Regions from separate parts of the Pseudomonas sp. CDFA 610 genome, predicted to be linked through region 2. Evidence: predicted binding sites of a transcription regulator. Region 2 holds the regulator's gene; the other holds the start of a gene.
The links. Region 2 encodes sigma-54, which starts transcription at its own class of promoters, with help from an activator protein. Its sites were predicted from a motif close to ANTGGCATNNANNTTGCTNT; they were not measured.

Region 1 (15,031 bases), on a different contig from region 2:
AAACCCGGCCATGTCACCGATAACGCCGCCACCCAGCGCGATGACCGTTGTGCGGCGGTCATGACGGGCCGTCAGCAGACCGTCGAAAATGGTTTGCAGGGTTTCCCAGTTCTTGAACGCTTCGCCATCGGGAAGCACGATCGGCAGAACGTTGTAACCGGCGAGCGTGCGGGTCAGTCGCTCCAGATACAGCGGTGCGACCGTTGTATTGGACACGATGGCCACCTGGCGCCCGACGATGTGCGGTGTCAGGAGTTCGGGACGATCCAGAAGGCCTTCGCCGATATGGATCGGATAGCTACGCTCACCAAGCTCGACCTTAAGTGTCTGCATGTGTCCCCACGTTGATTGCCGGTTCGACGGTTGCACACCTGAGTGCGTCAGGATGGCCATTGTGCCGGCCCCTTTACCGTCGCTGTTTTATTGGTCGCCGAGGATAGCGCATTTTTGTCTGCGCTTTAACGGGGAGGAAGCTCGGCAAGACGAGCCAGGATGTCCAGAACCACCATGCGCGGCGGCCGCTCGTCGGTTTCGACCACAAGGTCGGCGATTTCCCGGTACAGCGGGTCGCGAATGGCCAGCAACTCGCCCAGCACGCGAGCAGGATCCGCCGTACGCAACAAAGGCCGATTACGATCGCGTGCCGTCCGGCCGACCTGTTGCTCGACCGACGCGTGCAGATACACCACTCGCCCGCCAGCATGCAACGCCTGACGATTTTCGCTGCGCATGACCGCCCCGCCGCCCGTGGCCAGGACAACGCCATCGGCTTCGCACAGTTCTGCAATCATGGCCTGCTCACGGTCGCGAAAGCCCGGTTCGCCTTCCTTGTCGAAAATCCAGGGAATATTGGCACCCGTGCGCAACTCGATTTCCTTGTCGGAATCCTTGAACGGCAGTCGCAACTCTTTGGCAAGCAAACGGCCGATGGTGCTCTTGCCAGCACCCATCGGCCCCACAAGTATTAAATTTCGCACAGAATCAACGACTCACAGCAATCGCCTGGTTGTTCATGATACGCGGTGTCAGAAATACCAACAGCTCGGATTTCGCCTCTGCTACCACGTCGCGCCTGAAAAGGCGGCCAAGATACGGCACATCACCGAGAAATGGCACTTTCTCTACAACTTTACTTTGCGTATTGGAGAACACGCCACCGATCACGATGGTCTCGCCGTCGGAAATCAGCACCTTGGCGTTGACCTCGTTTTTCTTGATCGGAGGCACGCCCAGGACCGCATTGAGGTAGTCGGGCTCATCCTTGGTGACCTTGACCTCCATGATGATGCGGTTGTCCGGCGTAATCTGCGGCGTAACCTCCAGCGACAGGGACGCTTCCTTGAAGCTCACCGTCGTGGCGCCACTGGAGCTGGACTCCTGATACGGAATCTCTGTGCCCTTAAGGATTTTTGCGGTTTCCTTGTCGGAGGTGACGACCTTGGGCTGGGATACGATTTCGCCGTTACCGGTTTTTTCCATCGCACTCAGTTCAAGGTCAAGCAGCGCATTGTTGGTCAGGAAACCGATGCCCACGCCCGCCGTTGCATCAGGAGCGCCCAGATCCACAAACGGAATGTTGGCGGTCAGATCGTTGCCCGTATTGCCTGCCTCATCGCCGTTATCGTCGAGACCGCCGACGCTCCACTTGCGAGACCGGTCGGTTCGACCGCCCCAGCGCACGCCGATCTGCTTGTCATAGTCGACGTTGGCTTCAACGATTCGCGCCTCGATCATCACCTGACGAACTGGAATATCCAGCTGCGAGACGATGCGGCGCAGTTCGTCGAGTCGATCCTGAGTCTGGTAGGCAATGATGTTGTTGGTGCGCTCATCCACGGTAATGGAGCCACGCTCGTCCGCCTTGGACTCTGCGCTGGTGACCGACTGGAACAGCTTGGCAATGTCCGCCGCCTTGGCGTAGTTGACCTGCAGCAGTTCCCGACGCAGCGGCGCCAGCTCGGCAATCTGCTTGAGCGACTCCAGTTCCTGACGTTCACGGGCGGCAATTTCATCAGCCGGCGCGACCAGCAACACGCTGCCGACCTTGCGCTTGTCCAGGCCCTTGGTCTTGAGCACCAGGTCCAGGGCCTGATCCCACGGCACGTTCTGCAGACGCAGGGTGATACCGCCCTGAACCGTGTCACTGGCGACCAGGTTGAGGTTGGTGAAATCGGCAATCAGCTGCAGTACCGAGCGTACATCAATGTCCTGGAAATTCAGCGACAACTTCTCGCCGGTGTAGACCGGCTTGTCGGCCGCTCGTCGGTCTACATCCTCATTGGTCAATGGACGCACGCTGATGGTCAATTTGTTTTCGGTCTGGAACGCCGAGTAATCGAACGCACCGGACGGCTCGATGGAGATGCTGGCCTTGTCGCCGGACGCCGTGGCGCTGACAAATTGAACGGGTGTGGCGAAGTCCTTCACATCCAGACGCACGCGCAACGGGTCGGGCAATTGCGTCTTGGCGAAGTCGACACGGATCTTGCCGCCCTGCTCCTGAATATCTGCCGCGATGCTGGCGTTACTCAGGTCGATGACCACGTTGCCTTCGCCCAGCTCACCGCGCTGGAAGTCGACGTTGCGAATGGCTCGGGCGCCCGCAGGCACATAAGGCCGCGCCGACGCAGGCGTTGGCGGCGGCACGGCGACCCGTGCAGCACCCTTGGCCGTGGTCGGCTGGGAAGCCTGCGCTGCCGCCGCACCCTGACCGATCACCACGAACAGGTTGTTGCCGTCGACACGTGAGCTGTAAGGCGAAAGCGTGGTCAGGTTGATGATGACCCGCGTGCGGTCCTGGGCCTGAACAACCACCACACTGCGGGCATTGCCTGCGCCCAGATCACGGCTCTTGGTCGCCAGCTGGCTGGTCACGCCCGGCAGGTCCAGCGCGATGCGCGCAGGCTGCTCGGTGGTATAGCCACGTGGCGCGGGCACCGGTGCGTCGAAGGAAAGCTTGAGCTCGATTCGATCACCCGGCAGGGCCGCGACATCGAGCGTCTTGAGATTGGCGGCCTGGAGAACCGGCGAAATCATCGCTATCCATAACGAAACGCCGATAATCGAGAGAATCCGGGTCATGATCAATTTCCGTTGTGCGGTGCTGTACATGCTTGGCCTTGCCCACTTCATGAGCGTTCTTTGAGGGCGATACTGCGCGGCCTTTCCAGCCAGGCCCCCTCTCCATCAGGAACTATTTCAATGACATCGACCTGCCCGTCGCTGACCGACACGATGCGACCGTTGTTGCGCCCCAGATAATCACCCACCTTCACGCGATAGACGCCTCCCGCCCCGTGCAGCAGGGCAAAGGTGCCGGAGTCGTTGCCGATGGTACCGACCATTTCGAACGACTCGATGTTGAAGCCTTCGAGAAACTGCTTCACCCGGGTCTCGTCCGGTGCGACCAGACGCGAGCCTTTCTGGCGACTGAGCGCGTCGACCTTGACCGCCGGCTGAAACGGGCTGCGCAGACTGGCTGCGTTATAGGTGAACGCCTCATAGGCACGAAACCTGGGCAACGGCTCGATGGTACCGCTCGGACGCGCCTGAGCCTGCGCCACAAACTCGCTCAGGTCAGCGTAATCATTGCCGCCGCCGCAACCGGCCAACCCCGCCAGGACCGTACTGACGCACAACACACGCGCCACCCTCATTTCTTCAGCCCTTCATCGTTGTAACGGTAAGTCTTCGCCAGAATGTTCATGCGCAACTTGGCAGGCACCTTGGGATCAGCCGGTTTGATATCGAAATCATGCAGCGTCACGATGCGCGGCAAACCGGCCACGCCACTGACGAAAGTCGCCAGGTCGTGATACCCACCGACCACTGTGATCTGTATTGGCAGTTCGATGTAGAACTGCTGCACCGCCTCGGGCAACAGTTTGATTTCCTCGAACTCCAGACCGCTGCCCAGACCGGTGCGGGTAATGTCTTCCAGCAGGCCGGGCACTTCGGTGTCGCTGGGCAATTGCCGAAGCAGAGCGCCGAAGGTGTTTTCCATTTCCTCCATCTGCTTCTTGTAGGGCTCCAGATTTGCGGCCTGGAACGCCTTGGTGGAAAACTGCTCCTTGAGCGACACCTCACTGGCCTGCGCGTTCTCCAGCTGGGTTTCCATGTCCTGAATGAACAGGAAATAGCCCAGAGCGAAGATCAGCACAGTCAGCAGCACGCCGGCAATCGCCTTGACGGCAGCAGGCCATGAACCCAGATTGTTGAGGTCGAGTTCGTTGAGTTCGACCTTGCGAAGCCCTTCCAGCCACTCGCTCATGTTCATGGCTTGGCTCCTTCGGCAACCGGGACCTGGACTTGGGGTTGGGTCTGACGCACGGTCAGTTGAAAGACGTTGGCCTGATCCACGGTGCCTGCAGTGGTCGCCTTGACCTCGGTCAGGCTGGGTGCCTCGAGCCAGTCGGACGCTTCAAGGTTACGCATGAGGTCGGAAACCCGGTTGTTCGATTCGGCCGCACCGGTGATCGCGATCAGTTTGTCAGTCATCTTGACCTGCGAGAAATACACGCCATCCGGCAGGGTACGGGCAAGCTGATCGAACACACGTCCGGTGATCGGCCGGTTGCCCTGCAGATCCTGGATGATTTTCATGCGTTCCAGCAATTGCTTGCGTCGCGCCTTGAGGTCGCTGATTTCCTTGATGCGCACATCGAGTTGCGCGATCTCTTTCTGCATGAAGGCATTGCGCGCCAACTGGCTGTCGATCGCCATACCGATGTAGCGATCAATCAGGAACAACACGCCGACGGACACCACCAGCACGCAGACCAGTACAGTCAGAAAGCGTTTCCTGCGCTCTTCGCGCAGCTCTTCACGCCAGGGTAGGAGGTTGATCCGCGCCATCAGTCGAAGCTCCTCAAAGCAAGACCGCACGCGATCATCAGCGCAGGCGCGTCACTGGCCAGAGCACCCGCATTCACCTTTGAGCTCAGGGCCATGTCGGCAAACGGATTGGCCACCTGGGTCGGCGTGCCGAGACGGCGCTGGATCAGATGTTCCAGGCCCGAGATCGAAGCCGTACCGCCAGCGAGCATGATGTGATCCACGGAGTTGTACTGACCTGCGGCAAAGAAGAACTGAAGGGAACGCGAGACCTGCTGCACCAGCGCATCCTTGAATGGCTCCAGCACTTCGCTGATATAGTCGTCTGGCAGCCCGCCCTGTTTCTTGGCAAGCCCGGCCTCTTCCATCGAGAGGCCGTAGCGACGCTGGATTTCTTCAGTCAGCTGGCGCCCGCCGAACAGTTGCTCGCGGGTGTAGATGATCCGGCCGTGGTGCAGAACGCTCAGCGTGGTCATGGTTGCGCCGATATCGACGACGGCAACGGTCAGTTCGTCATGACCGTTACCCAGCTGCACAGCCAGCAGCCCGAATGAACGCTCAAGGGCATAGGCTTCGACATCGACGACCTTTGCGGTGAGGCCCGCCAGCGCCAGCGCAGCCTCGCGCACCTCGACGTTTTCCTTGCGGCAGGCGGCCAGAAGGACTTCAACGCGTTCGGGATTGCGCAGCGAATAGCCCTGAACTTCGAAATCGATGGCCACTTCTTCAAGGGGATAGGGGATGTACTGATCAGCCTCGAGCTTGAGCTGATTCTCCATGTCATCGTCCGAGAGACCGGCGTCCATCTCGATGGTCTTGGTGATGACGGCCGAGCCTGCAACCGCGACCGCCACCGTTCTGGCGCTGGTCCTGGCCTTGACGATCACGCGTGAAAGCGCCTGGCCAACGCCTTCGAGTTCGGCAATGTTCTTTTCGACGACGGCATTGGCCGGCAACGGCTCAACAGCGTAAGACTCGACTTTGTAGCGGGTTCCGGAACGACTCAATTCAAGAAGCTTGACCGAGGTGGAACTAATATCGATCCCTAGAAGGGTGTTGGCCTTCTTACTGAAGAGTTCGAACACAACCTGATTCCTATGAGTTTCCGTCACTTACGGAGTTATTTCGGGTCAGCGTCACTGCCAACAGCCTTGACAGTAGCGCAAATCACGCTTGGGGACGAAAAATGCTTATAATGCCCAGCGTTTTTTTCGTTTGAGAAAGCTTCAAGGCGTGTTCATTTGTAAATGCCTGCGCTTAACCCACTATTTTTTCTGGAAATCCAAAAGCCTTGATACGCCTGCTGAAGTTTTTCTGGTGGTCTCTCGTCGCGGTATTCTGCTCGCTGCTGCTCGGCCTGAGCGGCGCGTTCCTTTATCTGAGCCCCAACCTGCCATCTGTTGAGGCGCTGCGAAGCATTCAACTGCAAATTCCCCTGCGCGTGTACAGCAGCGACGGCAAGCTGATCGCCGAATTTGGCGAGATGCGTCGCACGCCGATTCGCTTTGCCGAAATACCGCCCAACTTCATCAACGCCCTGTTATCGGCCGAAGACGACAATTTCGCCAATCACTACGGTGTCGATCCAAGCAGCCTCATGCGCGCCGCCACCCAATTGGTGAAAAGTGGCCACATTCAATCGGGCGGCAGTACCATCACGATGCAGGTCGCGAAAAACTTTTTCCTGACCAGCGAAAGAAGCTTTTCGCGCAAAACCACCGAGATTCTTCTCGCCTTGCAAATCGAGCGCCAACTGACCAAGGACGAGATTCTCGAGTTGTACGTCAACAAGATTTATCTGGGCAACCGGGCCTATGGCATCGAGGCGGCGGCGCAAGTCTACTACGGCAAATCGATTCGCGATGTAAGCCTTGCGCAAATGGCCATGATTGCCGGTCTGCCCAAGGCACCGTCACGTTTCAACCCACTTGCCAACCCGACCCGCGCCAAGGAACGCCGCGACTGGATCCTGGGCCGCATGTACCGCTTGGGCAAGATCGACCAGACTGCCTACCAGGCCGCTCTGAGCGAGCCGCTGAACGCCAGCTACCACGTTCCCACACCGGAAGTTAACGCGCCTTACATTGCAGAAATGGCACGCGCAGAAATGGTCGGCCGCTACGGCAGCGATGCCTACACCGAGGGTTTCAGGGTTACCACCACTGTTCCGAGCGACCTGCAGGAAGACGCCAACAAGGCAGTTCAGCGCGGCCTGATCGACTACGACCAGCGTCATGGCTATCGCGGACCGGAAAGCCGCTTCCCCGGCATGACCCGCGCCAACTGGGTTCAGGAACTGACCAGACAACGCCCGATCAACGGCCTGGAGCCGGCTATCGTGACTCAGGTCGACAAGGCCGGTCTGACGGTACTGACCCGCAATGGCGAACAGGAAGAGAAGGTCGACTGGAGCACCATGAAGTGGGCGCGCCCTTACCTGAACACCAACAGCCTGGGCGCCAACCCCAAGCAGCCGGGTGACGTTGCGAAGGTCGGTGATCTGGTTCGCCTGCTGCGTCAGGACGACGGTTCACTCAAATTCAGTCAAATTCCCGTCGCGCAGAGCGCACTGGTGTCGCTGGATCCGCAGAACGGTGCCATCCGCGCACTGGTGGGCGGTTTCGCGTTCGAGCAAAGCAACTACAACCGTGCCATGCAGGCCAAGCGTCAGCCAGGCTCCAGCTTCAAGCCCTTCATCTACAGCGCTGCGCTGGACAATGGCTACACGGCTTCCAGCCTGGTAAACGACGCGCCTATCGTGTTCGTCGACGAATACCTGGACAAGGTCTGGCGTCCGAAGAACGACACCAACACCTTCCTCGGTCCGATTCGCCTGCGTGAAGCCCTGTACAAGTCGCGCAACCTGGTGTCGATCCGCCTGCTGCAAGCCCTGGGCATAGACAGCACTATCGACTACATCACCCGCTTCGGCTTCGCGAAGCAGGACCTGCCGCGCAACCTGTCGCTCGCACTGGGTACGGCAACGCTGACGCCGATGGAAATCGCCACTGGCTGGAGTGCTTTTGCGAACGGCGGCTACAAGGTCAGCCCTTATCTGATCCAGACTATCGAGAACCGTGACGGCCAGACGATCTTCACCGCCAACCCGCCAAGCGTGCCGGCTCATGATGTGAAGGCTGCACCGGACACTTCGACCTTTGCAGTACACGACAGCCCGAACCTGACGACCACGTCATCCACGACGCCTGCCGAACCCCAGGCACCTGCCGTGGCCGAGCGTATCGTCGACAGTCGCACGACGTTCATCCTCAACAGCATGTTGCAGGACGTGATCAAGCGCGGCACCGGACGTCGCGCGCTGTCGATGAACAGGCCTGACATTGCAGGCAAGACCGGTACGACCAACGAATCCAAGGATGCCTGGTTCTCGGGCTACAACGCCGATTACGTCACCACGGTCTGGAGCGGTTTCGACCAGCCGGAAAGCCTGGGACGCCATGAATTCGGCGGCACGGTTTCCCTGCCGATCTGGATGGACTACATGAGTGCGGCATTGAAAGACAAGCCGCCACACCAGCAGGCAGAGCCGGACGGCATCCTCAGCCTGCGCGTCGACCCGGTCAGTGGCCGCGCGGCAACGCCGAGCACGCCGAATGCGTTCTTCGAGCTGTTCAAGAGCGAAGACACGCCGCCGAGCGTCAACGAACTGGGCGGCAGTAGCGCTCCGGGCAGCCCGCTGCCAGCGGATGAGTCGGCGCCGATCGACCTGTTCTGACGCACTGAATGTGACGCAGAGCGCAGGCGTAAATCATGCCCGCGCTCTGCGTGGACATACCGCCGATGGTGCACACCTGCACGACCGACAGTCGCCCCGGCAATTTTTACTTACTCCAAGACCGTCGAGCCCGGTATGATCGCGCGCCCGATTCACCCGGAAGTCTGAACTCAAATGAAACCCACCTTGATCGCCGCCGCAGAACTCGATCGCATCGACACCTGGGCCAAGTACTCCAGCCACATGTGCGGAGGCTGCGTGTCCAGCTGCTGCACGCTGCCGGTCGAAGTCAAGATCAAGGACCTGATCCGTATCGGCATCGTCGATGATTTCGAACGTGGCGAGCCCGCGAAGAACATCGCCAAGCGGTTGCAGAAGGAAGGGATCGTCGAGCGTTACAACCAGAAGACCGAGATATTTACCCTGCAGCGCATGAGCAACAATGACTGCCTGTATCTGGACCGTAAAAGCCGCCTGTGCACCATCTACGACAAGCGCCCCGATACGTGCCGCAACCACCCCAAAATCGGACCGCGCCCTGGCTACTGCGCCTACAAGCCCAAGGCAGTTGTACGCCCAGAAAGCGGCTCCCTGAGAAACGCCACCAGCGCGCCTGTCCCGAAGTTCTGAGTGACCGCCCCGAGTGAGGCTCAGAGCACGAGCACATGATCGTGCATAGGCTCCGCTCTCATCGCTATACACAAGCCTTGCTGCAAACGTGAGCGTGGGAGGCGGCTGGTCGGCGATTCTTTTTCTGAAGCGACCTATCAGCCACCGAACTGACGCCATCGCCGGCAAGCCGCCTCCCACAGGGTACGCATTCAGTCAAAGACTTTGATGATCGTTCCCACGCTCCATGGGAACGCGGAGCCTCACCACGATGAGGCCTTACAAAACCCGCACAAATAAAAACGCCCCCGGCCTTTCGACCGGGGGCGTTTTCATTCAGCGAGGGCTAAGTATCAAGCCTTGGCTTTCTTGGCAGCGCGGGTACGCTCGCCTTCGTCCAGGATCTTCTTGCGAAGACGGATCGACTTTGGCGTGACTTCGCACAGCTCGTCGTCCTGGATGAATTCCAGAGCCTGTTCCAGAGTGAAGCGAACAGGTGGAACCAGAGCGATGGTTTCGTCTTTACCCGAAGCACGCATGTTGTCGAGCTTCTTGCCTTTGGTTGGGTTGACGCCCATGTCGGTGTCACGGCTGTTCAGACCAACGATCTGACCGTTGTAGATCTCTTGACCGTGCTCAACGAACAGCTTGCCACGCGCCTGGAGGGTTTCCAGGGAGTAGGTCAGCGCCTTGCCGGTTTCAACCGAGACCAGAACACCGTTCTGACGGCCGGACATCTGGCCGGACTTCATGGTGTCGTAGCGATCAAAGATGGAGGTCAGGATGCCAGCACCGTTGGTCAGGGTCAGGAACTGGTTACGGAAACCGATCAGACCACGAGCAGGGATGTTGTATTCCAGACGCACACGACCTTTGCCATCCGGCACCATGTTGGTCAGATCGCCTTTACGCAGACCCATCTCTTCCATGACCTTGCCCTGGGATTCTTCAGGGGTGTCGATGGTGACGTTTTCGAACGGTTCCTGCTTGTTGCCGTCGACGACGCGGATGATCACTTCAGGACGACCAACGCCCATTTCGAAGCCTTCGCGACGCATGGTTTCGATCAGTACCGAAAGGTGCAGCTCACCACGGCCGGAAACCTTGAACTTGTCAGCCGAGTCGCCTTCTTCAACGCGAAGAGCAACGTTGTAGAGCAGCTCCTTGTCCAGACGCTCCTTGATGTTACGGGAGGTCACGAACTTGCCTTCTTTACCGCAGAACGGCGAGTCGTTTACCTGGAAGGTCATGGAAACGGTTGGCTCATCGACGGTCAACGGCTTCATCGCTTCAACGTTCAGCGGGTCGCACAGGGTGTCGGAGATGAACAGTTCGTCCATACCGCTGATGCAGACGATGTCGCCGGCAGCCGCTTCTTCAACGTCAACGCGGTGCAGACCGTGGTGACCCATCAGCTTCAGGATACGACCGTTACGCTTCTTGCCGGAAGCGTCGATAGCCACGACCGGAGTGTTCGGCTTGACGCGACCACGTGCGATACGGCCAACACCGATGACGCCCAGGAAGCTGTTGTAGTCCAGAGCGGATATCTGCATCTGGAACGGACCGTCACGGTCAACAGCCGGCGCAGGTACGTTGTCGACGATCGACTGGTACAGCGGGGTCATGTCTTCAGCCATGTCGGTGTGGTCCAGACCGGCAATACCGTTCAGGGCCGAGGCGTAGACGACTTTGAAGTCCAGCTGTTCTTCGGTGGCACCCAGGTTGTCGAACAGGTCGAAGATCTGGTCCAGAACCCAGTCCGGACGCGCGCCTAGACGGTCAACCTTGTTGATGACCACGATTGGACGCAGGCCGGCTTCGAAAGCCTTCTTGGTCACGAAACGGGTCTGCGGCATAGGGCCGTCCTGAGCGTCGACCAGCAGCAGCACGGAGTCGACCATCGACATTACGCGCTCTACTTCACCACCGAAGTCGGCGTGGCCCGGGGTGTCCACGATGTTGATGTGGTAGCCGTTCCAGTTGATCGCGGTGTTCTTCGCGAGAATGGTAATACCGCGCTCTTTTTCCTGGTCGTTGGAGTCCATCACGCGCTCGTCGTTGAGCTCGTTGCGCTCCAGAGTGCCGGATTGACGCAGGAGTTTGTCTACCAGGGTGGTCTTACCATGGTCAACGTGGGCGATGATGGCGATGTTGCGTAGATTTTCGATCACTTGTGTATCTCGATCAGAGGATTCGGTCTGCTGACGGTTTAACGCCGGCGATTAACAGTTACTAGTCGGCAAAAGCCGTTACGGCTTGGCGACTGGTGTCGGGGGGCCGGTGACGCAAGCCACAGGCAAACAGCCCCGGGCACTTAGCTCGGTCGATAAACGCGCACATTGGCATGCCCCTCACTGAGCAAATGGTGGGCATGCAGGCGACTCATGACGCCTTTGTCGCAATACAACAGGTACTGGCGCGTGTTATCCAGTTCCTTGAAACGGCTGTTCAATGCATAGAACGGCAGCGTTTGTACTTCTATGCCCGGCACCTGCAGCGGCTGGTCTTCCTGCGCATCCGGGTGACGGATGTCGATGACGACCTGACCGGCCAGCGCCTGGCTGACTTCTTCTATATCGACATTGCGGCTCAGATCGTCGATGACCCGATCGATCGAAACCAGCTTCGCGCGCTCGAGCGCCTGCTCGAGAATCGCCATGTCGAACTGTTTTTCTTCGTACTCAACGCGATTCCGCTTGGCGTTGGTCTTGGGGTTGACCGAGATCACCCCGCAATACTCAGGCATGTGCCGGGCAAAGTCGGCCGTACCGATCTCCGTCGCCTGATCCACGATGTCCTGCTTGTGGCTGGCCACCAGAGGCCGCAACACCAGCTTGTCGGTCGCCGAATCGATCAGCGACAGATTGGGCAGTGTCTGGCTGGACACCTGTGAAATCGCCTCGCCAGTGACCAGCACATCGATTTCGAGCCGATCAGCCACGGATGAAGCAGCGCGTAACATCATACGCTTCAAAACTACACCCATATGACTGTTATCGACTTTCTGCAGAATTTCTCCGAGAACTTCTTCGAAAGGCACGCTCACGAACAGCACGCGCTGGGAGCTGCCGTACTTCTTCCAGATGAAATGAGCGACTTCCATCACGCCCAGTTCGTGGGCACGACCGCCCAGATTGAAGAAGCAGAAGTGCGCCATAAGCCCGCGGCGCATGATCTGGTAGGCCGCAACGGTCGAATCGAAACCGCCGGACATCAATACCAGGGTCTGCTCCAGCGCGCCGAGCGGGTAACCGCCCAGGCCCTTGTGCTGGTCATGAACGACGAACAACCGTTGGTCGCGAATTTCCATTCTGACCACCAGATCGGGCTTTTTCAGCTCGATTCCGGCCGCCCCGCACTGCTGGCGCAACTGGCTGCCGACGTATTTCTCGACATCCATGGAGCTGAAATCGTGTCGTCCGGCACGCTTGCAACGCACGGCAAACATCTTGCCCGGCAACAGGTCGGCATAATGCGCCTTGCACTTGGCAACGATGTCATCCATGTCGCCCAGCGGGTATTCGGCCACCTGCAGAAAGTTGGCGATACCGGGCATGCAACTCAGGCGTTCGGTGATGCCCTGCAGGACTTTGGGGTCGGTCAGCCGGGTCTCCACCTCGAGGTTGTCCCATACGCCGCCCACCACAATGTCCGCGTCCAGTTCCCGGAGCACGGTACGAATGTTCTTGCCCAGCTGCCGGATGAACTTCTTGCGAACCGGCGGGCTTTTGATGGTGATTTCTGGGAAAACTTTAACGATTAGTTTCATGGAAACGGTGCGTGAGGTGCCGACCAAAAAAGGGGGGCGCGGATTATAGCGGAAATTGCTCACGGTTTAACCAGTTATCGTACAGCCAATCATCGACGCACCAAAAAGGGTCGACCACTCAATTGACAGCGCCATAAGAGTGCGTGAATTTCCGCAGAATCCTGATTTGAAGCCCTGAAAGCCTCGGATTGAGGCAAAAAACCCAACACGGGGCACTGGCATGCAAATTGCTCCCTTGTGAGGCAGGTTGCCTTGGCAGAGTATTCGCGCCGGCATCACCCAAATTCAAGGGGCCCAAAACTATAAGGCGGTCCCTAGCCACCCGGAGGACACCATGTCGAAGTCGGTTCAACTCATCAAAGATCATGACGTTAAGTGGATTGATCTGCGCTTCACAGACACCAAGGGCAAGCAGCAGCACGTCACGATGCCTGCGCGCGATGCGCTGGAAGACGACTTCTTTGAAGTCGGCAAAATGTTCGACGGTTCCTCCATCGCTGGCTGGAAAGGTATCGAAGCCTCCGACATGATCCTGCTGCCGGACGACGAAACCGCCGTTCTCGACCCGTTCACCGAAGAGCCGACCATCATTCTGGTCTGCGATATCATCGAACCTTCGACCATGCAGGGCTACGATCGCGACCCGCGCGCCATCGCCCACCGTGCAGAGGAATACCTGAAGTCCACCGGTATCGGTGACACCGTATTCGTGGGTCCTGAGCCAGAATTCTTCGTCTTCGACGAAGTGAAGTTCAAGTCCGACATCTCCGGCTCCATGTTCAAGATCTTCTCCGAACAGGCTTCCTGGATGACTGACGGCGACATCGACGGCGGCAACAAAGGCCACCGTCCTGGCGTCAAGGGTGGCTACTTCCCGGTTCCACCGGTCGACCATGACCACGAAATCCGTACCGCAATGTGCAACGCCCTGGAAGAAATGGGCCAGGTCGTGGAAGTCCACCACCATGAAGTTGCCACTGCCGGCCAGAACGAAATCGGCGTGAAATTCAACACGCTGGTCAAGAAGGCTGACGAAGTTCAGACCCTCAAATACTGCGTACACAACGTTGCCGATGCCTACGGTCGTACCGCTACCTTCATGCCGAAGCCTCTGTATGGCGACAACGGTTCGGGTATGCACGTCCACATGTCCATCGCCAAAGACGGCAAGAACACCTTCGCAGGTGAAGGCTATGCCGGTCTGTCCGACACTGCCCTGTTCTTCATCGGCGGTATCATCAAGCACGGCAAGGCACTGAACGGTTTCACCAACCCGTCGACCAACTCCTACAAGCGTCTGGTTCCAGGTTTTGAAGCACCGGTGATGCTGGCCTACTCGGCACGTAACCGTTCGGCTTCCATCCGTATTCCTTACGTCTCCAGCCCACGCGGCCGTCGTATCGAAGCACGCTTCCCGGATCCGGCAGCCAACCCGTACCTGGCGTTCGCCGCACTGTTGATGGCTGGCCTGGACGGCATCCAGAACAAGATCCACCCTGGCGACGCAGCTGACAAGAACCTGTATGACCTGCCGCCTGAAGAGGCCAAAGAGATCCCACAAGTTTGCGGCAGCCTGAAAGAAGCCCTGGAAGAACTGGACAAGGGCCGTGCGTTCCTGACCAAGGGCGGCGTATTCAGCGACGACTTCATCGATGCCTACATCGAGCTGAAAAGCGAAGAAGAAATCAAGGTACGCACCTTCGTACACCCACTGGAATACGAGCTGTACTACAGCTGCTGATCCAGTCGCGCCAGCGTTGATGGCCTGACGTTGATGGCGTAACAGAAAAGACCTCCTTCGGGAGGTCTTTTTGTTTCAGCGGGATCATGACTGGCCGTGATGCATGAACTTTTGTTCACCGTGTGGCGCTGGCAGCGGTCAGGAACATGACGTTTACTCTATGTCCCTTTTCAAGATGGACTTCACCATGCGCATGCTTCTGGCCACTTCGTTACTGACTCTGACCTGCATGTCCTCCGGTTTCACCTTCGCTGCCGAGCAGAAATCCTCTGCGCTGGAACCGCTCCTGCAAGCCATCAGCGAGCGCCTGACGATTGCCGATCAGGTGGCCTTGAGCAAA
Region 2 (15,031 bases):
CCATGCTCGACATACGTCGGTACGTCCGTGGCACGCACGATCAGCAGACGCACATCAGGCTGGGTCGTGGGAATGATGAGCTTGCGGCTCTTGTCCGGATTCTCGGTCGGCACGATGCCTGCCTCAGCAAGAAGCGGCAGGGTGTCGTCAAGAATGCGGCCCTTGGACAGTGCGATGGTCAACATGGGAAACGTAAGTCCTTATCAGGAAACTTTTGGCATGACGCAAGCGGCGCATGACAATCCTCAGGCACAGAGTGCCGGAGGTGAAACGAATCGGAAATCACACCTGCTATCGAACGACAACCCCGGCGCACTTGAGGCGCCAGGGTCGTTGACCACTAGCCCGGAACGCGACGGATCTTGGCGCCCAGCATCTGCAGCTTCTCTTCGATGCACTCGTAACCACGGTCTATGTGGTAAATGCGGTCGATCAGGGTATCGCCTTCGGCGACCAGAGCCGAAATCACCAGACTGGCCGAAGCACGCAGGTCGGTCGCCATGACTGGCGCGCCCTTTAGGCTTGGCATGCCGGTCACGATGGCCGTATTGCCTTCCACCTGGATATGCGCGCCCATGCGGTGCATTTCGTACACGTGCATGAAACGGTTTTCGAAGATGGTTTCGATCACTGCGCCAGTGCCTTCAGCAATGGCGTTGAGCGAAATGAACTGCGCCTGCATATCGGTCGGGAACGCCGGGTAAGGGGCGGTCCGCACATTGACGGCCTTGGGCCGCTTGCCATGCATGTTCAATTCGATCCAGTCGTTGCCGGTGGTGATCTCGGCGCCGGCTTCCTGAAGCTTGAGCAGAACGGCTTCCAGAATGGTCGGATCGGTGTCCTTGACCTTGACGCGACCGCCGGTAACGGCCGCCGCAACCAGATAGGTACCGGTTTCGATACGGTCAGGCATGACCTTGTAGGTCGCCGAACCCAGACGCTTTACACCATCGATGGTGATGGTGTCGGTGCCTGCGCCGTGGATTTTCGCACCCATGGCGATCAAAAAGTTCGCCAGATCGACCACTTCAGGCTCACGCGCAGCGTTCTGCAGCACACTGCGACCGTTCGCCAGGCTGGCGGCCATCATGATGTTCTCTGTACCGGTCACGCTTACGGTATCGAAGAAGAAATTGGCACCGCGCAGGCCGCCCTCAGGCGCCTTGGCCTTGATGTAGCCGCCTTCGACGTCGATGATCGCGCCCATGGCTTCAAGACCACGGATGTGCAGGTCAACCGGACGAGAACCAATGGCGCAACCACCAGGCAGCGCGACTTCTGCTTCGCCGAAGCGCGCAACCATCGGGCCGAGTACCAGAATCGACGCGCGCATGGTCTTGACCAGTTCATACGGTGCGATCAAGGTCTTGATGGTGCGAGGGTCGATTTCCACGCTCAGCTTTTCGTCGATCACAGGCTCGATGCCCATGCGGCCGAACAGCTCGATCATGGTGGTGATATCGTGCAGGTGCGGCAGGTTCTGAACGGTAACCGGCCCATCGGCCAGCAAGGTCGCAGCCAGGATCGGCAGCGCAGCGTTCTTTGCCCCGGAAATGCGGATTTCGCCATCAAGACGAGCACCACCGGTAATAATCAATTTATCCATTAGAATCTCGACACCAATTGGCTCAGGTGCGCTCGGCCCAGGCAGCGCGGCTGAAAAATTTCATAGTCACCGCGTGGATACTGCCGTCGGCAATCCAAGGGTTCAGATGGGCATAAATCTGTTGCTGACGCTTGACGGGGCTCAGACTGGCCATCTCGTCACTGATCACGTTCAGCTGGAAGTTGCAGCCTTCGCCTTCGACTTCCACATTGATTTCGGGCAGCTTTCCTTCAAGGAAGGCTTTCACTTCTAGGGCCTGCATGCTTAACCTCGATCGGCGCTGAACGCGCGCGGGTCGGCCATGATACAAAAAAGCCCATGCTATGCGAACCCCGATGATGGGGTGCCGGACAGAGGGCTTTTCCGATTGACCTGTTAATGGATGTCCAGAAGCTCGTTCAGTCCTGAAACCTGAGCGATTTCACGCATGTCTTCGGGCAGACACTGCACCTTGAGCGACTTGCCGGCTTCGCTCGCGTCACGCATGAACGCCAGCAACAGGGCCAGGCCCACGCTGCTGGATTTCTCGACGCCTGAACAGTCCAGCGTCAGGGTCTCGAGATCACCGGACCTGATCAGCGCCGCGCCCTGCTTGCGCAGTTGCGGCCCGGTGCGGTAATCCAGAACCCCGACCAGTTTCAGCTCACCAGGCCCGACCAGACGGACAGCCGTCTCACTCATTGTGCAGACTTCTGCGCAGCTTGGTCGGTGGTTTCCTTGGCCTTGGCGACTACGCCAGCCCAGCCATCGATCGTCTTGTCCAGGTCGTTGCCGTTACGCTGCATGGCGTCGGCGAACTGATCGCGGAACAATTTGCCAATGTTGATACCGTTGATGATGACGTTACGCACCTTCCACTCACCACTGACCTTTTCAAGGGTGTAGGAAACCGGGTACACAGCACCATTATTACCCTTGACCTGCATATCTACGCTGGTGCGTTCGGCACCCTCTTCCTTGGCAGGCGAAACGGTAATGCCCTGGTTGTTGTACTCAAGCAAGGCGTTGCCATAAAACTGCATGAGGCTGCGTTTGAAGTTTTCCTGAAAGCGCTGCATCTGCTCAGGCGTAGCCTTGCGCGAATACTTGACTGTCATGATGCTGCGGGAAATGCCATCGGCATCCACCACAGGACCGACGATGCGGTTCAGGGCATCGTAGAACGCACCCGGATTGGCTTTGTACTGCTCTCTGTTGGCCGAAAGGTCACTCAGCAATTCCTTGGTGGTGCGATCTACCAGATCATGGGCTGACGTTGCCGACGCGGCATTGGCCAGCATAGGCAGGGCGGCCAGTAATACCAGAAGGCCACGGCGCAGAATCGAGATCATTTATAGCTCCTCATTTGGCGTCTTTGCTTACAGTATTGAGCAGGAACTTCCCGATCAGATCCTCAAGAACGAGGGATGACTGCGTGTCATGGATGGTCGACCCGTCCTTGAGCAGCGCTTGATCGCCACCTACGCTCAAACCTATGTATTTCTCACCCAGCAGGCCCGCCGTCAGGATCGACGCCGTGGAGTCTGCCGGAAGATTGTCTACCTTCTTCTGGATCTCCAGCGTGACACGACCGGTGTAGGTATCGCGGTCCAGATCGATCGCGGTGACCCTGCCGATCGTGACACCGGCCATGCTTACCTTGGCTCTGACAGTCAAACCGGCAATATTGTCGAAGTAGGCATAAAGTTTATAACTGTCGTTGGTTGCACTGGTGCTCAGGCCACTGACTCGCAGGGCCAGCAAGAGCAGAGCCAGTATCCCGGCCAGCAGGAACAGGCCGACACCGGTTTCGATGGCGCGGTTTTGCATCAGAAATCTCCAAACATCAAGGCGGTCAAAATAAAGTCCAGGCCCAGCACTGCAAGCGAGGCATACACCACGGTCTTGGTCGTAGCACGACTGATCCCCTCGGAAGTGGGATCGCAGTCATAACCCTGGAAAACGGCAATCCATGTCACCACAAAAGCAAATACGACGCTTTTGATGACGCCATTGAGCACATCGTTCGTGAAAGAAACGCTGTTCTGCATGTTCGACCAGAAGGAGCCCTGATAGACGCCCAGCCAGTCGATCGCCACCCAGGATCCACCCCAGATACCGACCACGCTGAAAATCATCGCCAGAATCGGCAAAGAAATGAAACCTGCCCAAAGGCGCGGCGCAACGATGTACTTGAGCGGATCGACACCGATCATTTCGAGGCTCGACAACTGCTCCGTGGATTTCATGTTGCCGATCTCTGCAGTGAGTGCAGAGCCCGCGCGACCGGCGAACAGTAGAGCGGTTACGACCGGACCCAGTTCACGCAACAGAGTCAGCGCAACCATCTGCCCGACCGCCTGCTCGGAACCGTACTTGGTCAGAATACTGAAACCCTGCAGCGCCAGTACCATGCCGATGAAGGCACCGGAGACGACAATGATGACCAGCGACATGACGCCGACCGAATACAGTTGCTTGACCAGCAATTGAAAACTGCTGCCCGTGCCGCCTCGACCCAGCAGGGCATGGCCGAGAAATATGCCTGAACGCCCCAGAACGGTAATGATATCTATGGCCGAACGCCCAAGCAGGCGGATACGGTCCATCAGTGACTTATTGCGCATCAGCGCTTCCCCAACAGGTCTTCGCGAAAATCCGGCGCCGGATAATGGAATGGCACAGGGCCGTCTGGCTCACCGGTCATGAATTGACGAATGCGCGGATTGTCCGAGGACATCAGTTCCTGAGGCGTGCCCTGCCCCAACACCTGTCCGTCACCGACGACGTACAGATAATCGGCAATGCTCGCGGTTTCGCTCAGGTCATGAGACACAACGATACTGGTAATTCCCAGTGCATCGTTGAGCAGCCGGATCAGACGCACCAGAACCCCCATGGCGATCGGGTCCTGCCCGACAAAGGGTTCGTCATACATCAGAATCTGAGGATCAAGGGCTATCGCACGTGCCAGCGCAACACGGCGCTTCATGCCACCTGACAGTTCGTCAGGCATCAATTCAACCGCTCCGCGCAGCCCAACGGCCTGCAGCTTGAGCAGAACGATATCGCGGATCATCTCTTCGGGCAGTTCGGTGTGAACACGCAGCGGGAATGCCACGTTTTCGAACACGTCCAGATCCGTAAACAGGGCGCCGCTCTGAAACAGCACGCCCATCTGCTTACGAGCGTCAAACAGATCACTGCGCGACAGCTCTGGCAGATTCTGGCCGTTGACCCACACCTGCCCTTCGCTCGGGCGCAGCTGTGCGCCCATCAGACGCAGCAGCGTAGTCTTGCCGCAGCCGGACGGCCCCATGATTCCCGTGACCTTGCCCCGGGGAATACGAATATCGACATTATTGAAAATGCTGCGCGTGCCGCGTTTGAAGGAAACCCCTTTCAACTCGACCGCGTAAGCGTTATCAGGACTCATCTAAACTCCTTGCGATACAGCCTCCCTCCTCAGCCGCCAACCCCCAAAGGGAGACAAGCCGTCCAGGCGGGCCGAACGAGCGGCGGACTATACCATCGCAGCGACACGCCACCCAAGAAGAGAACCAGTAGGTTCAGATATTCACCGGATAACCATTGAGCGCTCCATCAGCAGCGCCATTCGCAGTGCAACCTGCACCGCCCAGCTACAGACCCTCCAACGCGCAGGAAATTCGTTTATAAACGACACAACGACGATCAGACGTGAGGGAATCGTACAATACCGCTATAATCGCCGCCTTTCAGCAGTGCGATCCTTTCAAGATATGAACCAATCCAGTGACCTGATTCAATCCGCGCAACGCACCATTCGCCTAGAAATGGAAGCAATTGAAAGCCTGCTTGCACGCCTTGATGCAGATTTTGTGCATGCCTGTGAAATGATTCTCTCCAGCAAAGGCCGCGTTGTCGTCGTTGGAATGGGTAAATCAGGGCACATTGGCAATAAGATTGCCGCCACACTGGCGAGCACCGGGACGACTTCGTTCTTTGTTCACCCGGCTGAAGCCAGCCACGGCGACATGGGCATGATTACCCGGGACGACATAATCCTGAGCCTCTCCAACTCAGGGACGACCAGCGAGATCGTCACCCTGCTGCCCTTGATCAAGCGTTTGGGTATCCGAATGATCAGCTTGACCGGTAACCCTGACTCGACGCTTGCCAAGGCCGCTGACGTAAATCTGAATGTCAGCGTACTGCATGAGGCATGCCCTCTGAATCTGGCACCCACCTCATCCACCACCGCCGCCCTTGTGATGGGTGATGCGCTGGCCGTTGCACTGCTTGAAGCCCGGGGTTTTACCGCCGAAGATTTCGCCTTTTCTCATCCGGGCGGCGCATTGGGTCGACGCTTGCTGCTCAAGGTCGAGCATGTGATGCACTCGGGAGATGCACTGCCTACAGTCAAGCGTGGCATCCCGTTGCGCGATGCGCTTCTGGAAATGACCCGCAAGGGTCTTGGCATGACGGCTGTGCTGGAAACCGACGGTACACTGGCAGGCATCTTCACTGATGGAGATCTGCGACGCACACTGGATCGTCCATTCGACATACGTGAAACCACCATAGACGAAGTCATGACGATTCACGGCAAAACGGTGAATGCGGACATGCTCGCTGCAGAAGCGCTGAAAATAATGGAAGATAACAAGATCAGCGCCCTGGTCGTTGTTGACGAAAACGATCACCCGGTCGGGGCATTCAACCTGCAGGATCTCCTGCGCGCAGGAGTGATGTAAATGCAGACCCAGGCAGCGAACAGCGAACTGATGCAACGCGGCAAAGCCATCAAACTGGCGGTCTTCGACGTCGACGGCGTACTGACGGACGGTCGACTGTACTTTCTTGAAGACGGCAGTGAATTCAAGACATTCAACACACTCGACGGCCAAGGCATCAAAATGCTGATAGCCTCCGGTGTGACCACGGCCATTATCAGTGGCAGAAAAACACCCGTGGTTGAGCGCCGGGCAAAGAATCTGGGCATCGAGCACCTTTATCAGGGGCGCGAAGACAAATTGGTGGTACTGGACCAACTGCTGGCCGAATTGAACCTGAGTTACGAACAGGTCGCCTATCTGGGCGATGATCTGCCAGACTTGCCGGTCATACGACGCGTCGGTCTGGGCATGGCGGTTGCCAATGCGGCCGGTTTTGTCCGCCAACACGCTCACGGCATTACACAAGCGTGCGGCGGCGAAGGGGCTGCACGCGAATTTTGCGAACTGATCCTGAGCGCGCAAGGCAACCTTGAAGCGGCCAACTCCGCCTATCTATAGAAGCCATTTATGTTCAGCAAGAAAATTCGAAAACTGATGTTTTTCGGAGTGCTGGTATTGTTGTTCGGTGCCGTAGGCTACTGGAACATCAACCCGGAAAGCTTCATGGACCAGCCAGTGAGCCCGGTCGACGAGACCGCCATTGATTACTATGCGGTCAATACGCACACCCATCAGTACTTGCCGGACGGTGGCCTCCAATACGAAATGACGGCTGACAAGGTAGAGCATGTCAAGGCCACTGACGTGACCCTGCTGACCACACCTGATCTGCAGATGTACCGCGGCACCGAGTTCCCCTGGCATGTGCAGAGCAAGCAGGGCGAGGTCTCCCCTGGAGGCGAGCAGGTGGAATTGATCGATTCGGTTCGCGTTGCGCGCACCGACGAAAAACAACGTACGACTATCATCACCAGTAGTCGCATGACCGTATTCCCACAGAAGCAATATGCGCAGACCGACCAAGACGTTAGAATCGACGCTGCTGGCGGTGTCACTACGGCCAAGGGAATGAAAGCATATTTGAAAGACAGCAGGATGGACCTGCTGTCCAACGTCAGAGGACAGTATGAGGCTCGTTAAAACTCTTCCTTTTTTGCTCGGCCTGGGCGCAGCACTGGGAAGCGCGAGCGCCTGGTCCCTGCCAACTGACCGCGATCAGCCGATCCACATTCAGTCCGATGATGCGCAGCTTGATGACAAGAAGGGCGTTGCCACCTACAAGGGCAACGTCATCATCACGCAAGGTTCGATGAAGATCACCGGCAATACGGTGACCATCACGCGCAACGCTCAGGGCGAAGTGGATATCTTCACGTCTGTCGGCAACCTGGCCTACTACGAGCAAAAGCCGGCGGTCGACAAACCGATCGTGCAGGCGTACGCCGTCACCATTCAGTATTACGCCGCTCAGGACCGTATCGTCCTGATCGACAAGGCCAAGGTTGTCAACGACGGCAACACGTCCGAAGGCGAGAAGATCGTCTACGACACGGTCAGGCAGGTCGTCAGTGCAGGCCGTGCCAACGGTGGCGCTAAAGTGACCACGCCACGCCCACGAATCGACATGGTTATCCAGCCGAAAAAGAAAACCGATCAACCGCAGAAGGCCCAGTAATGGCGACGCTTAAAGCCCAGCATCTGGCTAAAAGCTACAAAAGCCGTCAGGTCGTGCGCGATGTGAGCATTTCCATCGAAAGCGGCCAGATTGTCGGCCTGCTGGGCCCCAACGGTGCCGGCAAGACCACCTGCTTCTACATGATTGTCGGACTGGTACAGGCTGATCAGGGCCGTGTACTGATCGACGACCTGGACGTCAGCCATCAACCCATGCATGGTCGTGCTCGTGCAGGCATCGGTTATCTGCCGCAGGAAGCCTCGATCTTCCGCAAGCTGTCGGTGGCCGACAACATCATGGCTATCCTCGAGACCCGCAAGGAACTCGACACCGCTGCCCGACGCAAGGAACTGGAAGGCCTCCTCCAGGAATTCCACATCACGCATATCCGCGACAACCTCGGCATGAGCCTTTCGGGCGGCGAACGTCGCCGTGTGGAGATTGCACGCGCCCTGGCGACAGCACCCAAGTTCATCCTTCTGGACGAACCCTTCGCAGGCGTGGACCCTATTTCGGTAGGCGACATCAAGCAGATCATTCATCACCTCAAGGCCAAGGGCATTGGCGTGCTGATCACCGACCACAACGTTCGCGAAACGCTGGATATCTGTGAAACAGCTTATATCGTCAATGACGGACAACTGATCGCAGAAGGCGACTCGCAAACCATTCTGGCAAACCAGTTGGTTAAAGAAGTCTATCTGGGTCACGAATTCCGCCTGTAAAAGCCGCCTTTGAAAAAGCCGCATCCGGCCCTTCAAGGCCGCCAATATCGATGCGGCTTATTGACAAGACATTATTTCTCGTAACGCTCTAGGCAAACGCCGTGCTTTCAGGCATATAATTTGCTTAAGTTGGCGTTTCGGCGCCTGTAGTGGATGGCGCGTGAGCGCCGGCGAATAAGGTGTTTAGCCCCTGCCATGAAACCATCGCTAGTCTTGAGAATGGGCCAGCAGCTGACGATGACACCGCAGCTGCAACAGGCAATCCGCTTACTCCAGCTATCCACACTGGACCTCCAGCAGGAGATCCAGGAGGCGCTGGAATCGAACCCCATGCTGGAACGCCAGGAGGAAGGCGACGACTTCGATAACTCCGACCCGATGGCGGACAACATCGAACAAAAGCCCAATCCCGATGTTCAGGAACCGACCTATCAGGAATCTGCGCCTACCGTAGATAACCTCGAGGAAGGCGAATGGAACGAGCGCATTCCCAATGAGCTGCCTGTCGATACGGCCTGGGAAGACATCTACCAGACCAGCGCCAGCAGCCTGCCCAGCAATGACGATGATGAGTGGGACTTCACCACCCGTACATCCGTCGGAGAAAGCCTGCAAAGCCACCTGCTCTGGCAGCTCAATGTTGCTCCGATGTCCGACAAGGATCGCCTAGTCGCCGTCACGCTGATCGACTGCATCAACAATCAAGGCTATCTCGACGAGACTCTTGAAGAGATTCTCGAGTCCTTCGATCCCGAGCTGGATATCGAGCTTGATGAGATCGAAGCCGTCCTGCACCGCATCCAGCAATTCGAACCGGCCGGCATCGGTGCGCGCACTCTGAGCGAATGCCTGCTGCTGCAACTGCGCCAGCTACCGGCAAAGACGCCCTGGCTGAGCGAAGCGCAGCGCCTGGTTACCGATTACATCGACCTGCTGGGCAGCCGTGACTACGGCCAGCTCATGCGTCGCATGAAAATCAAGGAAGACGAACTTCGTCAGGTTATCGAACTGGTGCAGAGCCTGAATCCGCGCCCAGGCTCGCAGATCGAATCCACCGAAGCCGAGTACGTCATTCCAGATGTCATCGTGCGCAAGGACAACGAACGCTGGCTGGTCGAGCTGAACCAGGAATCGGTACCGCGCCTGCGAGTCAATCCGCAGTATGCAGGCTTCGTACGCCGTGCAGACACCAGCGCCGACAACACCTTCATGCGCAATCAGTTGCAGGAAGCCCGCTGGTTCATCAAGAGCCTGCAAAGCCGCAACGAAACGCTGATGAAGGTCGCCACTCAGATCGTCGAGCATCAGCGCGGCTTTCTGGAGTATGGCGATGAGGCCATGAAGCCGCTGGTATTGCACGATATCGCCGAGGCGGTGGGCATGCATGAATCAACGATTTCCCGCGTTACCACGCAGAAGTTCATGCACACGCCACGCGGTATTTACGAGCTGAAATACTTCTTCTCCAGTCACGTCAGCACCTCAGAAGGCGGCGAGTGCTCATCCACGGCAATTCGCGCAATCATCAAAAAACTGGTTGCGGCGGAAAATCAGAAAAAGCCGTTGAGTGATAGCAAGATCGCTGGTTTACTGGAGGCACAAGGCATTCAAGTAGCCCGTCGCACAGTTGCCAAATACCGCGAATCTCTTGGGATTGCACCGTCCAGCGAGCGCAAGCGACTGATGTGATGCAGGCCGAGCCACAGCGTTCCAGTGGCAGGCATTACGCCTGCCTCTTTATGCACTGGCAAAGGAGAAGCTGTATGCAAGTCAACATCAGTGGACACCAACTGGAAGTGACCAAGCCACTCCGTGAATACGTTGAGCTAAAGCTCAAGAAACTCGAAGGGCATTTTGACAAGATTACAAACGTGCAGGTCACGATGGCGGTCGAGAAACTGAAACAGAAGATCGAAGCCACGCTGCATATCCACGGTGGAGAGGTAGTTGCCAATGCTGAACATGACGACATGTACGCGGCCATCGACCTGCTCACTGACAAGCTCGACAGACAATTGCTCAAGCATAAGGAAAAGCAGCAAAGCATCCTCAAGGGTGCAAACGCTCGCTGACGCTCACCACACATGATCCGACTTGAAGAAATCCTGACCCCCGGCCGTTCCGAAGTGAACGTGCCGGGCGGCAGCAAGAAAAGCGTACTCGAACATATTGCCCGACTGATTGGCCGCGAAGTACCGGGGCTTGATTGGGAAACAGTATTCAAGGCGCTCGTCGCCCGTGAAAAACTTGGCTCCACCGGTTTCGGCAACGGTATTGCCATCCCTCACTGCCGTCTTGCCACCTGTGGCGAACCTGTCAGTGCCGTCATTCATCTCAACGATTCCGTAGACTTCGATGCCATCGACGGCGCGCCTGTCGATCTGCTGTTCGTGCTGCTGGTCCCGGAGGCTGCCACAGACAAGCATCTGGAACTGCTGCGCCAGATCGCCAGCATGCTTGATTCCAAGGATGTCCGGACACGCCTGCGCAGCGCCAAGACCAATGAAGCGCTCTATCAAGTGGTGCTAGACGTGCAGAACGGCAACTGACCATGCGCATGATCATCGTGAGTGGCCGCTCCGGCTCGGGCAAGAGCACGGCGCTCGATGTACTGGAAGACAGCGGCTTCTACTGTGTCGACAACCTGCCTGCCGGATTGCTTCCGGAGCTTGCCGAACGAGCCTTGATCAACACCGAACTGGCCGAACCGCTGCTGGCGGTTTCCATCGATGCCCGCAACCTGCCCAGTCACCTGACCCGCTTCCCGGCCATGCTCGACGAGGTACGTGCGCGCAATATCCAGTGCGATGTGTTGTATCTGGATGCCGACGAAGCCACCCTGCTGAAGCGCTTTTCCGAGACCCGCCGGCGCCATCCGCTGAGTACATCGGACCGCTCGCTGGCCGAGGCCATACGTGACGAGAGCGCGCTGCTGGGGCCGATCATCGATCTGGCCGACCTCAAGATCAACACCACTCACCTCAATCTTTACCAACTGCGCGACACGCTCAAGCTGCGTCTGTTGAACAAGCCGGAACCAGGCACTGCGTTTCTGATCGAGTCGTTCGGTTTCAAGCGCGGCATGCCGGTCGATGCAGACCTGGTCTTTGATGTGCGCTGCCTGCCCAATCCGTACTGGAAGCCTGAGCTGCGCGATCATTCGGGACTCGAACAACCTGTCATCGATTATCTGGCGGCACAGCCCGACGTTGAAGAAATGTTCCAGGACATCTCTTCCTACCTCACTAAATGGCTGCCTCGTTTCGCTGCAAGCAATCGGTCCTATGTGACCATTGCCATTGGCTGCACAGGCGGGCATCACCGGTCTGTCTATCTGACAGAGCGGCTGGGGCAGGTTCTGCAACCATCACTCAAGAACGTTCAGGTTCGCCACCGCGACCTCAGCTGAAAGGAACACCTCTGCGATGCCCGCTCGTCAAATCACCATCATCAACAAACTGGGCCTGCATGCCCGCGCAGCCGCCAAGTTCGTAGGGGTCGCAGGCAAACACGCTTGCCAGATAAGAGTTGGCCGCTCGCCGGAGAGCATGGTCGACGGCAAAAGCATCATGGCCGTGATGATGCTGGCCGCTGGCAAAGGCACCGAAATTCATCTTTCGACTGAAGGTGAAGATGAGCAGGAAGCACTGGATGGCCTGGTCGAGCTGATCAACAACAAGTTTGACGAAGGCGAGTAAGACACTTCTTACACGCCCCACTCAATTGTCAGACCAGCGCTGTATCCATCACCATCATCAGACAGAACCCTGCAATCAGCCCCAGACTGGCGATCCTGTTGTGTCCATTGAGACGTGATTCGGGGATGATTTCGTGGGTCACCACCAGCAGCATGGCGCCTGCGGCAAGAGCCAGACCGAATGGCAGCAAAGGCTCGGCGATTGCGACGAGCCAGGCCCCCAGTAATGCGAACAGAGGCTCCACCAACCCGGACGCGGCGCCGATCAGAAACGCCCTGACCCGCGACATCCCCGCCCCCGCCAGTACCATCGCGATCACCAGTCCTTCAGGCACATCCTGCAAGGCAATACCGATGGCCAGACTGTCAGCTTCCGACAAGCCTCCGCCTGCCGATACACCAATTGCCATGCCCTCTGGAATGTTATGCGCCACGATGGCGATCACGAACAGCCAGATACGCGGCGCAATTGCCGGGTGATCCTGAATGCTTCCGGACTGCGCGCCCTGAGAAACGCTGTAATCCACTGCGAACAGGCCAAGGGCACCCAGAACGATTCCAAGTCCGATCAGGCCGCCAGCGCCCCACGGCGTTAACCCCAGGCCCTCGGCAGCTGCGAGGCCCGGCACGATCAGTGAGAATGCCGTCGCGGCCAGCATCACCCCGGCGCCAAAACCCAGCAGACCGTCCGACACCATGATTGGCATCTTGCGGATCACCAACACCGGCACCGCACCCAGCGCAGTTCCCAGAGCGCAGATCGCGCCACCTTCCAAGGCACGCAGCAGGCGCGGCTCAAGGTTCAGCCAGGCCAACCCTTGAGCCGCCAGTAAAGCCATACCCGCCAAGAGCAGCACGGTGCCTACTGCAAGACGAAACAACCGGACACTGCTGACAGCGAGTATTTCAGAACGCATAGACGGCCTTGGTTCGTGTTGAGGAATATCAGGCCACAGCGGCCTGATAACGCCGGGACACCTCGTCCCAGTTGACGACGTTGTAGAACGCATTGATGTATTCAGGACGACGGTTCTGGTAGCGCAGGTAGTAGGCGTGCTCCCATACGTCGAGACCCAGAATCGGCGTGTTGCCGCTCATCAACGGGCTGTCCTGATTACCGCTGCTTTCCACCACAAGCTTCTTGTCCGGCGTAACGCTCAGCCAGGCCCAGCCGCTGCCAAAGCGAGTCAGCGCCGCCTTGGTGAAGGCTTCCTTGAAACTGTCGAAGCCGCCCAACTGGGCGTCGATGGCTTTAGCGACCTCACCTTTCGGCAGACCGCCACCGCCGGGCACCATGACTTCCCAGAACAGCGAATGGTTGGCATGACCGCCGCCCTGATTGATCACTGCGGGGCGAAGGTTCTCGGGTAATTGCCTGACGCTGGCGACCAGCTTTTCGATGGGCCACTCGGCGTATTCGGTACCGTCGACGGCCGCGTTGAGGTTGTTGATATAGGTCTGGTGGTGCTTGGTGTAATGGATCTCCATGGTCTGCGCATCAATATGCGGCTCCAGGGCATCGTAGGCGTAAGGCAGTTCGGGCAAGGTGTAAGGCATTTCAATGTGCTCCGTAGAAAAGGCCAGGGTTGGCCGCAGAATCGCGCTGCAATGAATAGCGTGTGTGTTCGCTGCTGCTGTTCAGGAGTCGATGCGTGCGCGGGTATTCGCCGTGTTCACTGATGAAGCCCAACAGCTCGACGTAGGTTTTGCTGCTGTGCCGCAATGCAGCATGGCGCAATGCGGGCTGCAGACGCTGGTCCTGCATGGTCTGCAGCAAATGCTGGTGAATGGCGCACAGGTATTCGGCACTCTCCTCCGGCTGCCCCAGACTCAAATGCAGGTCGGCGAGGTTGTGATGGGAAATTACACAGGCCGCGACGGCTTCGTCGGCATCCGGCCAGCGCTCGAACAGAACCTGTGCCAGCGCCAGCGCCTGGAGGTACAGCTCACGGGCCTCGACCCATTCGCCGAGACTGAAACAGCGATTGGCCTGTTCAATGGTGCGTTTCCAATGCTGCATGACATACCTCCAGATGCGTTGGCCGGACCGAATCAAATGCCGCCGGCGGTGAGTTTCTCGGGGTTGAGCAACACTTCCAGCTGACTGCGCTGCAGATCGGTGTGCTCCAGCGCGACGTCAATCACCGGGCGGCCTTCCTGATAGGCTTTCTTGGCGATTTCGGCTGCTTTCTGGTAGCCAATGATCGGGTTGAGCGCCGTGACCAGAATCGGATTGCGCGACAGCGCCTCCTTGAGTTTGGCCTCGTTGACCTTGAAGCTGGCGATCGCCTTGTCAGCCAGCAGCCGACTGGAGTTGGCAAGCAACTCAAGGCTGCTGAGCAGGTTCTGGGCGATGATCGGCAGCATCACATTCAGCTCGAAGTTGCCGGACTGACCTGCCACGGTGATGGTGGCGTCGTTGCCGATGACCTGCGCGGCCACCATGGCGGTGGCTTCCGGAATCACGGGATTGACCTTGCCCGGCATGATCGAAGAACCCGGTTGCAGCGCCTCCAGCTCGATTTCACCGAGACCGGCCAAAGGACCGGAATTCATCCAGCGCAAATCGTTGGCGATCTTCATGAGCGAAACGGCGGTTGCCTTGAGCTGACCCGAGACAGCAACGGCGGT

Region 1: glnA (glutamate--ammonia ligase) is a predicted target of sigma-54. The motif match lies at 13,165-13,184, and genes of this name have one in related genera.

The regions. Positions count from the first base shown of each region.
Region 1 is NZ_JAGTPM010000004.1:209,214-224,244, reverse strand. Features, by position in the region: gene aroB (3-dehydroquinate synthase) at 1-333, opposite strand, end outside; gene aroK (shikimate kinase AroK) at 459-977, opposite strand; gene pilQ (type IV pilus secretin PilQ) at 982-3,081, opposite strand; gene KDX39_RS08925 (pilus assembly protein PilP) at 3,129-3,656, opposite strand; gene pilO (type 4a pilus biogenesis protein PilO) at 3,653-4,276, opposite strand; gene KDX39_RS08915 (PilN domain-containing protein) at 4,273-4,854, opposite strand; gene KDX39_RS08910 (pilus assembly protein PilM) at 4,854-5,918, opposite strand; gene KDX39_RS08905 (penicillin-binding protein 1A) at 6,128-8,569, shown strand; gene KDX39_RS08900 (YkgJ family cysteine cluster protein) at 8,744-9,199, shown strand; gene typA (translational GTPase TypA) at 9,532-11,352, opposite strand; gene thiI (tRNA uracil 4-sulfurtransferase ThiI) at 11,496-12,950, opposite strand; gene glnA (glutamate--ammonia ligase) at 13,285-14,691, shown strand; gene KDX39_RS08880 (chorismate mutase) at 14,879-15,031, shown strand, end outside.
Region 2 is NZ_JAGTPM010000011.1:167,672-182,702, reverse strand. Features, by position in the region: gene hisG (ATP phosphoribosyltransferase) at 1-185, opposite strand, end outside; gene murA (UDP-N-acetylglucosamine 1-carboxyvinyltransferase) at 341-1,606, opposite strand; gene KDX39_RS21070 (BolA family protein) at 1,629-1,868, opposite strand; gene KDX39_RS21065 (STAS domain-containing protein) at 1,982-2,287, opposite strand; gene KDX39_RS21060 (MlaC/ttg2D family ABC transporter substrate-binding protein) at 2,284-2,937, opposite strand; gene mlaD (outer membrane lipid asymmetry maintenance protein MlaD) at 2,948-3,415, opposite strand; gene mlaE (lipid asymmetry maintenance ABC transporter permease subunit MlaE) at 3,415-4,212, opposite strand; gene KDX39_RS21045 (ATP-binding cassette domain-containing protein) at 4,212-5,021, opposite strand; gene KDX39_RS21040 (KpsF/GutQ family sugar-phosphate isomerase) at 5,347-6,321, shown strand; gene KDX39_RS21035 (KdsC family phosphatase) at 6,322-6,861, shown strand; gene lptC (LPS export ABC transporter periplasmic protein LptC) at 6,871-7,443, shown strand; gene lptA (lipopolysaccharide transport periplasmic protein LptA) at 7,430-7,978, shown strand; gene lptB (LPS export ABC transporter ATP-binding protein) at 7,978-8,703, shown strand; gene KDX39_RS21015 (RNA polymerase factor sigma-54) at 8,899-10,392, shown strand; gene hpf (ribosome hibernation-promoting factor, HPF/YfiA family) at 10,467-10,775, shown strand; gene ptsN (PTS IIA-like nitrogen regulatory protein PtsN) at 10,788-11,252, shown strand; gene rapZ (RNase adapter RapZ) at 11,255-12,112, shown strand; gene KDX39_RS20995 (HPr family phosphocarrier protein) at 12,129-12,401, shown strand; gene KDX39_RS20990 (ZIP family metal transporter) at 12,430-13,317, opposite strand; gene KDX39_RS20985 (superoxide dismutase) at 13,346-13,957, opposite strand; gene KDX39_RS20980 (DUF2753 domain-containing protein) at 13,959-14,420, opposite strand; gene KDX39_RS20975 (class II fumarate hydratase) at 14,453-15,031, opposite strand, start outside.